Regions from separate parts of the Simplicispira sedimenti genome, predicted to be linked through region 1. Evidence: riboswitches for the same ligand, from Rfam matches in the RefSeq annotation. Region 1 holds a riboswitch; the other holds the start of a gene.
The links. Region 1 has a riboswitch for glycine ahead of MJ602_RS08340 (D-amino acid dehydrogenase). Riboswitches for the same ligand answer to the same signal wherever they lie in the genome.
Positions count from the first base shown of each region.

Region 2: another riboswitch for glycine. It lies ahead of gcvT (glycine cleavage system aminomethyltransferase GcvT); the one in region 1 lies ahead of MJ602_RS08340 (D-amino acid dehydrogenase).

Region 1 covers NZ_JAKVIJ010000006.1:78,730-84,528, forward strand. The annotation lists gene MJ602_RS08320 (DUF2867 domain-containing protein) at 1-51, shown strand, start outside; gene MJ602_RS08325 (ABC1 kinase family protein) at 38-1,378, shown strand; gene MJ602_RS08330 (hypothetical protein) at 1,375-1,755, shown strand; gene MJ602_RS08335 (YXWGXW repeat-containing protein) at 1,908-2,576, shown strand; glycine riboswitch at 2,739-2,846, shown strand; gene MJ602_RS08340 (D-amino acid dehydrogenase) at 2,936-4,240, shown strand; gene MJ602_RS08345 (EAL domain-containing protein) at 4,273-5,799, opposite strand, start outside.
Region 2 covers NZ_JAKVIJ010000016.1:4,433-10,231, forward strand. The annotation lists gene gcvH (glycine cleavage system protein GcvH) at 125-499, opposite strand; gene gcvT (glycine cleavage system aminomethyltransferase GcvT) at 555-1,691, opposite strand; glycine riboswitch at 1,736-1,859, opposite strand; glycine riboswitch at 1,873-1,971, opposite strand; gene MJ602_RS15195 (Lrp/AsnC family transcriptional regulator) at 2,225-2,683, shown strand; gene MJ602_RS15200 (electron transfer flavoprotein-ubiquinone oxidoreductase) at 2,745-4,433, opposite strand; gene MJ602_RS15205 (SDR family oxidoreductase) at 4,576-5,358, shown strand; gene MJ602_RS15210 (acyl-CoA thioesterase) at 5,355-5,777, shown strand.

The sequences.
Region 1 (5,799 bases):
CGCATCGTGCGGGCCATGCTGCAGCGGCTGGCAGACCATGGACAGCGCTGACGCGCCGCGCACCAGCCGGCTGGCGCGCGGCGCCATCACGGGCGTGGCGGCGGCACGCATTGGCGCCGCCCGCCTGGGCCAGCGCCTGCGCACGCCGTCGCCCCAGGCGCAGGCCGAGCACGAGGCCGCCGTGGGCCGCATCCTCTTTGGTGCGCTGGGGCAGTTGCGCGGCACGGCGCTCAAGGTGTCGCAGTTGCTGAGCATGCACCCCACGCTGCTGCCCGAGGGTGTGCGCCACGAGCTGGCACGCGCCCAGCACCAGGCGCTGCCGCTCAACCGCGCCCTGGTGGGTCGGGTGTTCCGCCAGGCCTTCGGGCAGGAGCCCGAGGCGCTGTTCGCGCAGTTCGAGCCCACTGCCTTCGCCGCCGCCAGCCTGGGCCAGGTGCACCGCGCACAGTTGCCTGGCGAGGGCCTGGTGGCCGTGAAGGTGCAGTACCCCGGCATCGCCGCCACCATCGCCAGCGACATGCAACTGGCGCGCGCGGCACTGCGTGCACTGGCCCACACCGATCTGCCGTTGCCCACCGATCCGGTGATGGACAGCGTGATGGACGAGATCGAGGCCACGCTGCTGCGCGAGGTGGACTACCTGCAGGAGGCCGAGCAACTGCAATGGTTCGCCGAACATGCCGCGCTGCCCGGCGTGGCGATGGCGCGGCCCCTCCTGTCGCACACCAGGGCCCAGGTGCTCACGCAGCAGTACCTGCCGGGGCTGCACCTGGACGCCTGGCTGGCCACGCAGCCGCAGCAGGCGCTGCGCGACCGGGCCGGCCAGCACCTGTGGGACTGGTTCATGCACTGCATCTTCGGGCTCGGCCGGGTGCATGCCGACCCGCACCCCGGCAACTTCCTGTTCGCCGCCGATGGCACGGTGGGCGTGCTCGACTTCGGCTGCACGCGGGAGCTCTCGGAAGGCTTTCGGACACAGATGACACGCGCCTGGTCGGCGCTGCTGCGCCCCGCCGCCGACCCGCAGCGTGACGCCCTGGTGCTGCAGGCCTACCAGGCGCTGGGGCTGGCCGGGCCCGACCTGGCACTGGCAACCTACAGCGCCGAGCTGGCCCCGGCCTTGGCCGACATGCAGGCCTGGCAGCTGGAGCCCTTCACCCAGGCCGTCTTCGATTTCAGCACCAAGCAGCCGCCCCCCATCACGCCCCCGGAGCACCAGCGCGTGCTGGGGCGCCATCTGGCGCAGGTGCCGGGCGAGATGCCCGCGTTCGATCGCATGTGGATGGGCCTGATGCACCTGCTCACCCGGCTCGGGGCACGGGTGCACACCCGCGCCGCTGGTATTCCTGAAACCGCCATTGAAAGCTCCTTGCCATGAACAACCCGCTCCTCCTGGCAGCCGCAGGCCTCGCCCTGGTCGGCCTGATCCATTCCGTGCTTGGCGAAGTCCTGGTCTTTCGCACGCTGCGCACACACGGGCTTGTTCCCACGGCCGGGTACCCGGTTTTGCGCGAGCGGCAGGTGCGCATCCTGTGGGCTTCCTGGCATCTGGTGACCGTGCTGGGCTGGGCCCTGAGCGCACTGCTCTGGCGCCTGGGGAGCGGCCCCTGGGAGCAGGATCTTGCGGCATGGGTCGCCCACACCACTACGCTCGCCCTTCCGGCCTGCGCGCTGCTGGTGGGCTTCGCCACCAAGGGCAGGCACCCGGCCTGGTGTGCCTTGCTGGTGGTCAGTGCCCTGGTGGGCTGGCGCTGACGCTGTGTGCGAAATATCACGGCAACGCCGCCCAATAGCGTTTCGGGAAACATGCCTACACAACTCTTCGCCGGACAGCTACATTGGCTTTACGCAATTCCCGCACGATAGAGCTTCCGGTTCCGCAAGGAATCACTTGTGAGGAGACCCCCATGGCACGCACCACCCTCGCCGCGGCATCCATCGCCCTGCTGGCGCTTTGCGCATTCACGGCCCCCGCGCAGGCCCGCACCACGGCCACCATCGTCATCCAGACGGCCCCGCCGCCACCGCGCTACGAGGTAATGCCGCCCCCCCGACGCAACATGGTCTGGGTGCCCGGCCACTGGGAGTGGCGCGGCCACCATCATGTGTGGGTAGAAGGCTATTGGATCAAGGCACGCCCCGGCTACCGCTACCGTGCGCCCGAGTGGGTGGAACGCGGCGGCCAGTGGCACATGCAACCGGGCGGCTGGGATCGCGACCATGACGGCATCCCCAACCGCTACGACCCGACGCCCGATGGCCGCCCCATGCCCCACCGCCCCTACGCGGACCGTGACCGCGACGGTGTACCCGACCATCGGGATCGGGACCGTGATGGCGACGGTATTTCCAACCGCCATGACCCGACGCCCGATGGCCGAGGCCGCCCCCGCGGTGACAGGGATCGCGATGGCGTGCCGAACCGCTATGACCGCGACCGCGATGGCGACGGCATCTCCAACCGCCACGACCCGACACCCGACGGCCGGGGCCGAGGCCATCCCCGTGGCGACCGGGACCGCGATGGCGTGCCCAACCGCTACGATCGGCAGCCGGGCAATCCCTACCGCAACTGACGCCTTGCGCGACGCGCGCGGCCGATGCCCCATAAGCATCTGTTGTGATGCATTAGCCAGCACGCGCGCCTAGAATGGCCCATGCAGGAGAGCAGGCGGCCCATGCCGCCTCACCGAAGGCGCAAACTCCCATACACGCTCAGGTTCCGTACTGCACCATCATCAAAGCCGTCTGGAGAGCCGCCACAGCCGTGGCGCACCGAAGGAGCAAGCCCCGTGCCGCGTTGGCACGGCGTGAATCTCTCAGGTAACAAGGACAGGGGGAGCGGCAGCTTGGCAGACGCGCCAACTGCACGCTATCAAAAATATAGCTGCTCGCGCACGCCTGACAAGCGCCAGAACCTTAAAAGGCTCTCAAAATGCGCGTGATCGTCCTCGGCGCCGGCTTGCTCGGCGTGACCTCGGCCTACTACCTCCAGCAACAGGGTCACGAAGTGACCGTCATCGACCGCCAGGCCACGCCGGGCGCGGAAACCAGTTTCGCCAACGGCGGCCAGATCTCGGTCAGCCACGCCGAGCCCTGGGCCAACCCGAGCGCACCGCTCAAGGTGCTGCAGTGGCTGGGCCAGGAGGACGCACCTCTGCTGTTCCGCCTGCGTGCCGATATGCGCCAGTGGCTCTGGGGGCTGTCCTTCCTGCGCAACTGCACGCCCGAGCGCACGCGCCACAACATCCGGCAGATCGTCAGCCTGGGCACCTACAGCCGCAGCGCGCTGCAGCAGTTGCGCCGCGACACCGGCATCCAGTACGACCAGCGCACGCAGGGCATCCTGCATTTCTATACCGACCCCAAGGAATTCGACGGCGCGCTCGGCCCGGCCGAACAGATGCGCCAGCTGGGCTGCGAGCGCCAGGTCATCAGCGCCGACGAGGCGGTGCGCATCGAACCTGCGCTGCGCCACATCCGCCCGCAACTGGCGGGGGCCACCTACACGGCCGAGGACGAATCGGGCGATGCCAACCTGTTCGTGCGCGAGCTGGCCAAGCTCTGCAAGCAGGCCGGCGTGCGTTTCCAGATGGGCGCGCACATCACGGCGCTGCGCACGGCGGGCGGCGAAATCGACCATGTGGAGCTGACCAACGCCGAGGGGCGCTTTGAGCGCATGCGCGGCGACGCCTATGTGCTCGCCATGGGCTCGTTCAGCCCGCTGTTGGCCCAGCCGCTGGGCATCCGCCTGCCCATCTACCCGGCCAAGGGCTATTCGGTCACGCTGCCGGTGAAGGATGCGCGCCTGGCGCACCAGGTGAGCCTGACGGACGACGAGTACAAGCTGGTGTTCTCGCGCTACACCAGCGCACAAGGCGACCGCCTGCGCATTGCCGGCACGGCCGAACTCAACGGTTACGACCGCAACCTGAACCAGGTACGCTGCGAGGCCATCGTGCGCCGCGTCGAGCAGCTCTTCCCCGGCGCGGGCGATACCACGCGGGCCGAGTTCTGGACCGGCCTGCGCCCTGCCACGCCCAGCAATGTGCCACTGATCGGCCGCACCCAGCTGCCCAACCTGTTCCTCAACACCGGGCACGGCACGCTGGGCTGGACGCATTCCTGCGGCTCGGGCAAGGCGCTGGCCGACATCGTGAGCGGTCGCGTGCCCGAGGTGGATTTCGCCTTCACCGGCATGCCGCAAACGCCCCAGCCCCGGTTGCTGCCTGCGGTCTGATCCCGCAGCGCCGCACGCCGCCGTTCAGCCACTCACCCCATGGTCGTGGCTGCGGCGGAAGGCAGGCGCAGTTGGGTGCGCAAGAAGCGTTCGCACTCCGCGGCGGGCAGCGGGCGACTGCAGAGGTAGCCCTGGATTTCATCGCAGCCCTGCGCCTGCAGGAAACGCCGCTGGTCCTCGGTCTCCACGCCTTCGGCAATCGTTTGCAGCCCCAGGCTGGACGCCATGTGGATGATGGCGCTGACCAGGGCCTTGTCCTCGGCATCGACGCTGATGTCGCGCACGAAAGACTGGTCGATCTTGAGCTTGTACACCTGGAAGCGCTTGAGGTAGCTCAGCGACGAATACCCCGTGCCGAAGTCGTCGATGGACATGCGCACGCCGCGCGCATGCAGGTCAGCCATGATCTCCACGGCGCGCTCGGGATCGTCGCTGGCCACGCCCTCGGTCAGCTCCAGCTCCAGGCAGGCCGGATCGACCCCCGCCTCGCTCAGCACCTGGCTGACCAGGCCGGGCAGATCCGGGTGCCTGAACTGCACGGCAGAAATGTTGACGGACATGGTCAGCGCAGGCAGGCCGGCATCCCGCCAGCGCGCCACTTGCGCCACGGCCGTGCGCAGCACCCATTCGCCGACAGGAACGATCAGCCCGGTTTTTTCGGCGAGGGGAATGAACTCGGCCGGAGACACCATGCCCCATTCGGGGTGCTCCCAGCGGATCAGGGCCTCGGCGCCGACGATGCGGTCATCGCTCAGGCGGCGCTGGGGCTGGTAGTGCAGCAGCAGTTGCCCACGTTCCAGCGCACGGCGCAATGCGCCTTCCAACTGCAAGGTGCGAGCTGCCTGTGCCTGCATATCGGGGGAATAGAAGTGGTAGGCGTTGCGCCCTTCCTGCTTGGCACGGTACATGGCCACGTCGGCATGCTGCGAGAGGGTTTCCAGGTCTTCGCCGTCCTCGGGATACATGGCAATGCCCAGCGACGGCGTCACCATGAGCTCATGGCCGCGCACCACCAAGGGCGCCGCCACCGCCTCGAGCAGCTTGCCAGCCAGATGGGCGGCGCCGTCCTTGTCGGTACCCGGAAGCACCAGCACAAACTCATCGCCCCCCATGCGGGCCACGGTGTCCTGTTCACGCACCTGTTCATGCATGCGCCGCGCCACAGCCACCAGGAGTTCATCGCCCACGCCGTGCCCCAGCGAATCGTTGATGTGCTTGAAATGGTCCAGATCCATGAACAGCACCGCCAACGGCTCGCTGGCGCGCTGGGCCATGCTGACATCGTGCGCAAAGCGGTCGGCCAGCAGGGCGCGGTTGGGCAACCCGGTGAGCAGGTCGAAATGCGCCATCCAGCGGATGCGCTGCTCGTCGGCCTTGCGTTGGCTCACGTCCGAGAAAATGCCGATGTAATGCGTAGTCTGCCCCTCGGCGTCCTGGATGCGGCTGACGGTGAGCCACTGGGGATACACCTCGCCGTTCTTGCGCCGATTCCAGATTTCGCCCTGCCACAGGCCGTGTGCCTGGATGTGGCGCCACATCTCGCTGTAAAAACCGCCGTC
Region 2 (5,799 bases), on a different contig from region 1:
CCAGTCTGGAGTGCTATTGAAATAGGAGCTGCTTGCGCCCGAATTCAGGCGGATTCAAATATTTTTGTATCTGAATGCGCCTGAATGCGTGCGCTGGCTGCTATGGTTTTTAAAGCCGGTGCGCTCAGGCGCTGGCAGAGAAGCTCGAATACGCGGTCTCGTCCATCAGGCCGTCGAGCTGGGCGGGCTCGGACAGCTTGACCTTGAAGAACCAGCCCGCGCCCAGCGGGTCGGAGTTGGCCAGCGACGGGTCGGCGCGCAGTGCCTCGTTCACTTCCACCACCTCGCCCGAAACGGGCATGTACACATCGGCAGCAGCCTTCACGGACTCGACCACACCGGCCACGTCGCCCTGGGCAAACGTGGTGCCCACGGCGGGCAAGTCCACGAACACCACGTCACCCAGGGCGTCCTGGGCGTGCAGCGTGATGCCGACCACGGCAGCGTTGGCATCAGCGGCGTTGATCCACTCGTGGTCTTTGGAATATTTGATGGTCATGGGAAAAGCTCCTGAAAGATGAAGGGAATCCGGAATGTAGCCTGCGCCAGGGGCGTTAGCCGCGGTAGTAGCGCGTGGGCACGAAGGGGGTGGCGCAGACCTCCATGGGCACGGCCTTGCTGCGCACGATGGCGTTGACGCGCGTGCCAACGGCGGCATGCTGGGCGTCCACATAGGCCAGGGCAATGGGTTTGTCGAAGCTCGGGCCGAGCAGGCCGCTGGTGACCTCGCCGATCTTCTGGCCGCCTTCGCTCTGCAGTTCGGTGTGCTCGCGCACGGGCACGCGCTCCAGGGCCACGAGGCCGACACGCTTGCGTGCCACGCTGGCGGGGTTGTCGAGCTGGGCCAGCACCTTGTCGGCACCGGGGAAGCCGCCGGCGCGCGCGCCGCCGGTGCGGCGCACCTTTTGCATGGCCCAGTTCAGCGCGGCCTCCACGGGCGTGGTGGTGGTGTCGATGTCGTTGCCGTAGAGGCACAGGCCGGCCTCCAGGCGCAGCGAGTTGCGTGCGCCCAGCCCGATGGGCTTGACCTCCGGTTGGGCCAGCAGCGCGCGCGCCAGGGTGTCGGCCTGCGCGGCGGGCACGGAGATCTCGAAGCCGTCTTCGCCGGTGTAGCCGCTGCGCGTAACGAAGCAGTCGCAGCCCGCGATCGTGAACTGGCCGCCGGTCATGAACACCAGCTTTTCCACGCCGGGCGCCAGGCGTGCCAGGGCCGTGGCGGCCTGCGGGCCCTGCAGGGCGAGCAGGGCATGGTCGGGCAGCGGAACCACCTGGCAGCGCTGGCCGATGCGCGCCTGGATGTGGGCGATGTCGCCCACCTTGCAGGCGCCGTTGACGATGACGAACAGCTCGTCCTGCGCCATGCGGAAGAACATCAGGTCGTCGATGATGCCGCCCTCGTCGTTCAGCAGCAGGCCGTAGCGCTGTTTGCCCACGGGCAGGTCGATCACGTCCACGGGCATCAGGCTTTCAAATGCGGCGGCGGCATCGGGGCCGACCAGGCGCAGCTGGCCCATGTGCGACACATCGAACAGGCCTGCGGCCTGGCGGGTGTGCAGGTGCTCGGCCATGAGCCCTGCGGGGTACTGCACGGGCATGGAGTAACCGGCGAACGGCACCATGCGGGCGCCCAGTTCGATGTGCAGCGCGTTGAGGGGCGTGGTGAGCAGGGGGGCGGCGGCAGGTGCGGACATAAGAACTCCAGGGCAAATGGGGGCCGTGGCACCAATGCCACGGGATTTGCCCTGCTGTCCGCTTTACCTGAGAGATTCACCGCTGCGCCCTGGCTGGCCCGCGCGGCTTGCTCCTTCGGTGGGTGGCCTGTGCGTTGCGCGCGGCCACCTCTCTCCAGCAAGGGAACGCCCGCATCCCTGCGGGCGGTTGCCAGTCCTTTTGCCTGAGCGTTCGGCGGGTGCCTGCGCCTTCGGCGGTGCTGCTCGCGGGTGGCGGAGCACTCTCTCCTGACGAAGGCGCGATTCTACCTGCAATGCCCGCCGCACCGCAGGGATTTTTGTCTGCGTCGGCCCCGGTGCAGGCCCCCAAAAGCAAGCGCCCCGACTGGCGGTAACCAGCCGGGGCCTTGGCATTTCATGCGTTCCGGTAAGAGCGCCTTGATGCAGCAAAGTATGCCAGGGGGTTGGCAGGCAAATTTGCTTTGTTTCCAGTAAATAGCCTTTGTTACAGCAAAATTTGCTCTCATGGCGTTGTGTGCAGAATAATCCGTGGCATGGACCGACTCGACAAAAAAATCCTCGCCGTACTGCAGGCCAACGCCCGCGCCAGCCTGCAAGAGATTGGCCAGGCCGTGGGCCTGAGCCCATCGCCCTGCTGGAGCCGCATCAAGAAGATGGAGGAGTCCGGGGTGATCGAGGGCTACACCGTGCGCCTCAACCCCCAGGCGCTGGATCTGGCCGACACCGTGCTGGTGCAGGTCACGCTCGACAGCCATTCCGACAACACGCTGGAGAAATTCGGCGAAACGCTGGCCAGCATTCCCGAGGTGATCGAGGCGCACCTGGTGTCGGGCGACTACGACTATCTGCTGCGTGTGGTGGTCAAGGACACGCGCGACTATGAGCGCCTGCTGCGCGAGAAGCTCTACAAGATCAAGGGCATTCGCCACAGCCGTTCCAGCTTTGTGCTGCGCACGCTGAAAAAAGCGGATCTGCCGTTGTCCGCTGTTTGAAATTCCAATAAAAAGGGCCTGCAACGCAGGCCCCTTCAGCGCGAAGCGCTATGGTTTTTGATTACATGCCCGAGTAATTCGGCCCCCCGCCCCCCTCGGGCGTGACCCACACGATGTTCTGCGTCGGGTCCTTGATGTCGCAGGTCTTGCAGTGCACGCAGTTCTGCGCGTTGATCTGCAGGCGCTTGTCGCTGCCTTCGCCCACAAACTCGTACACCCCGGCCGGGCAGTAGCGTGCCTCGGGGCCTGCGTATTGGGCCAGGTTGATCTTCACCGGCACGCTGGCGTCCTTGAGCGTCAGGTGCGCCGGTTGGTTCTCTTCGTGGTTGGTGTTGCTGATGAACACGCTGCTCAAGCGGTCGAAGGTCAGCTTGCCGTCGGGCTTGGGGTACTCGATGGGCTTGCACTCGCTGGCGGGCTTGAGGTACTGGTGGTCGGCCTTGTCACGGTGCAGCGTCCAGGGCATGTGCCCGCGCAGCACGAACTGCTCGAAGCCGTTCATCAGCGTGGCGGTGGTCAGGCCGTACTTGAACCAGTTCTTGAAATTGCGGTCCTTGTTCAGCTCGGTGTAGAGCCAGCTTTCCTCGAAGGCCTTGGGGTAGGCGCTGAGTTCGTCGTGCTGGCGCCCAGCCGTGACGGCCTCGTAGGCGGCTTCGCCTGCGAGCATGCCGGTCTTGATGGCAGCGTGGCTGCCCTTGATGCGGCTGACATTGAGGTAGCCCGCGTCGCAGCCGATGAGCGCGCCGCCGGGGAACACGGTCTTGGGCAGGGAGTTCAGGCCGCTGGCGTTGATGGCGCGCGCGCCATAGGACAGGCGCTTGGCGGTGACTTCGCCCTGCTCGTTCTCGAAGTAGTAGCGGATGTTGGGGTGGGTCTTCCAGCGCTGGAATTCCTCGAACGGGCTCAGGTAGGGGTTGGTGTAGCCCAGGCCGGTGACGAAGCCCACGGCCACCTTGTTGCCTTCCAGGTGGTACAGGAAGGCGCCGCCGTAGGTGTCGTTCTCCATGGGCCAGCCGGCGGTGTGCATCACAAAGCCGGGCTGGTGTTTCTTGGGGTCGATTTCCCACAGTTCCTTGATGCCGATGCCAAAGCTCTGCGGGTCGCGCCCTGCGTCGAGCTGGTACTTGGCGATGACTTGTTTGCCCAGGTGGCCGCGTGCGCCTTCGGCAAAGATGGTGTATTTGCCCAGCAGTTCCATGCCGAGCTGGAAGTTGTCGGTGGGCTCGCCGTCCTTGCCGATGCCCATATTGCCGGTGGCCACGCCCTTGACGGAACCGTCATCGTTGTAGAGCACTTCGGCGGCGGTGAAGCCGGGGAAGATTTCCACGCCCAGGGCCTCGGCCTGTTCGCCCAGCCACTTGGTGACCGCGCCCAGGCTGACGATGTAGTTGCCGTGGTTGTGCGCAAACGGCGGCAGGAACATGTTGGGCACGCGAAAGGCCGAGCGCTCGCTCAAAAAGCTGTAGGCGTCGTCGGTGACGGGCTGGTTCAGGGGGGCGCCTTTTTCCTTCCAGTCGGGGATGAGTTCGGTCAGCGCCTTGGGGTCCATGATGGCGCCCGAGAGGATGTGCGCGCCGGGCTCCGAGCCTTTTTCCAGCACCACGACCGAGACGTCCTGGCCGCGCTCTGCTGCCAGTTGCTTGATGCGGATCGCTGTGGACAGGCCCCCTGGGCCCCCACCAACGACCACCACGTCGTATTCCATGGACTCGCGGGGGCCAAACTGGGCGAGGATTTCTTCGTTTGTCATGTGCTTCTCGTCGGGCGTTTGATAATGGGGCAGATTGTCTGCAAACAGGGGGCACAGCCACTGTCCGGCGGGTGACTGATTGTATGCAAGGAATACAGACAATCGAACGACCGTTCTATTTTGTTCAGTGGAGGGACTCTAAATGGCCTACAACATCGATCTGTCCGGTCGCATTGCCTTTGTTACCGGCGCGTCCAGCGGCCTGGGTGCGCAGTTTGCCCGAACCCTGGCACGTGCCGGCGCAGGGGTGGTGCTGGCGAGCCGCCGTATCGAAAAACTCAAGGAGCTGCGCGCACGCATCGAAGGCGAGGGCGGCGACGCCCATGTGGTCGAACTGGACGTGACCGATCACGACTCCATCAAGGCCGCCGTGGCGCACGCCGAGACCGAAATGGGCTCGATCGACATTCTGGTCAACAACTCGGGCGTGAGCACCACGCAGCGCCTGCAGGATGTCGCGCCGGAGGACTACGACTACGTCTTCGACACCAACGTCAAGGGCGCGTTCTTCGTCGCGCAAGAGGTGGGCAAGCGCATGCTGGCGCGCTCGCAGGGCGCGGCGCCGGGCAGCTTTACCGGTGGGCGCATCATCAACGTGGCGTCCATGGCGGGGCTCAAGGTGCTGCCGCAGATTGGGGTGTACTGCATGAGCAAGGCCGCCGTGGTGCACATGACGCGCGCCATGGCCATGGAGTGGGGGCGCTTTGGCATCAACACCAACGCCGTCTGCCCCGGCTACATCGACACCGAGATCAACCACCACCACTGGAACACCGAGCAGGGCAAGAAGCTCATGGCCATGCTGCCGCGCAAGCGTGTGGGCCAGCCGCAGGATCTGGATGCGCTCATCGTCATGCTGGCCAGCGACCAGAGCCACTTCATCAACGGCGCCATCATTGCGGCGGACGACGGATTCGCGGTATGAAGATTGCGCTACCCGAGCAGCGCAAGCTGGTGCATGACATGGTGCTGTCCATTCGCTGGGGCGACATGGACGCCATGGGGCACGTGAACAACACGGTGTATTTCCGCTACATGGAGACGGTGCGCATCGAGTGGATGCGTGCCGTGGGATGCGACCCCGACCCGCAAGGACAGGGGCCGGTCATCGTCAACGCTTTCTGCAACTTCTACCGGCAACTCGAATACCCGGGCGATGTGCGGGTCAAGCTGTATGTCAGCGACCCTGGGCGCACCACCTTCGAGACCTGGTGCACCATGGAGCGCACCGATCAGCCCGGCGTGGTCTGCGCCGAAGGCGGGGCCACCACCATCTGGGTGGACTTTCCGCAGCAAAAAGCCGAGACCCTGCCCGACTGGATGCGGGCACTGGTGACCCCGTGATTTGAAGCATTTTTGGCTACTA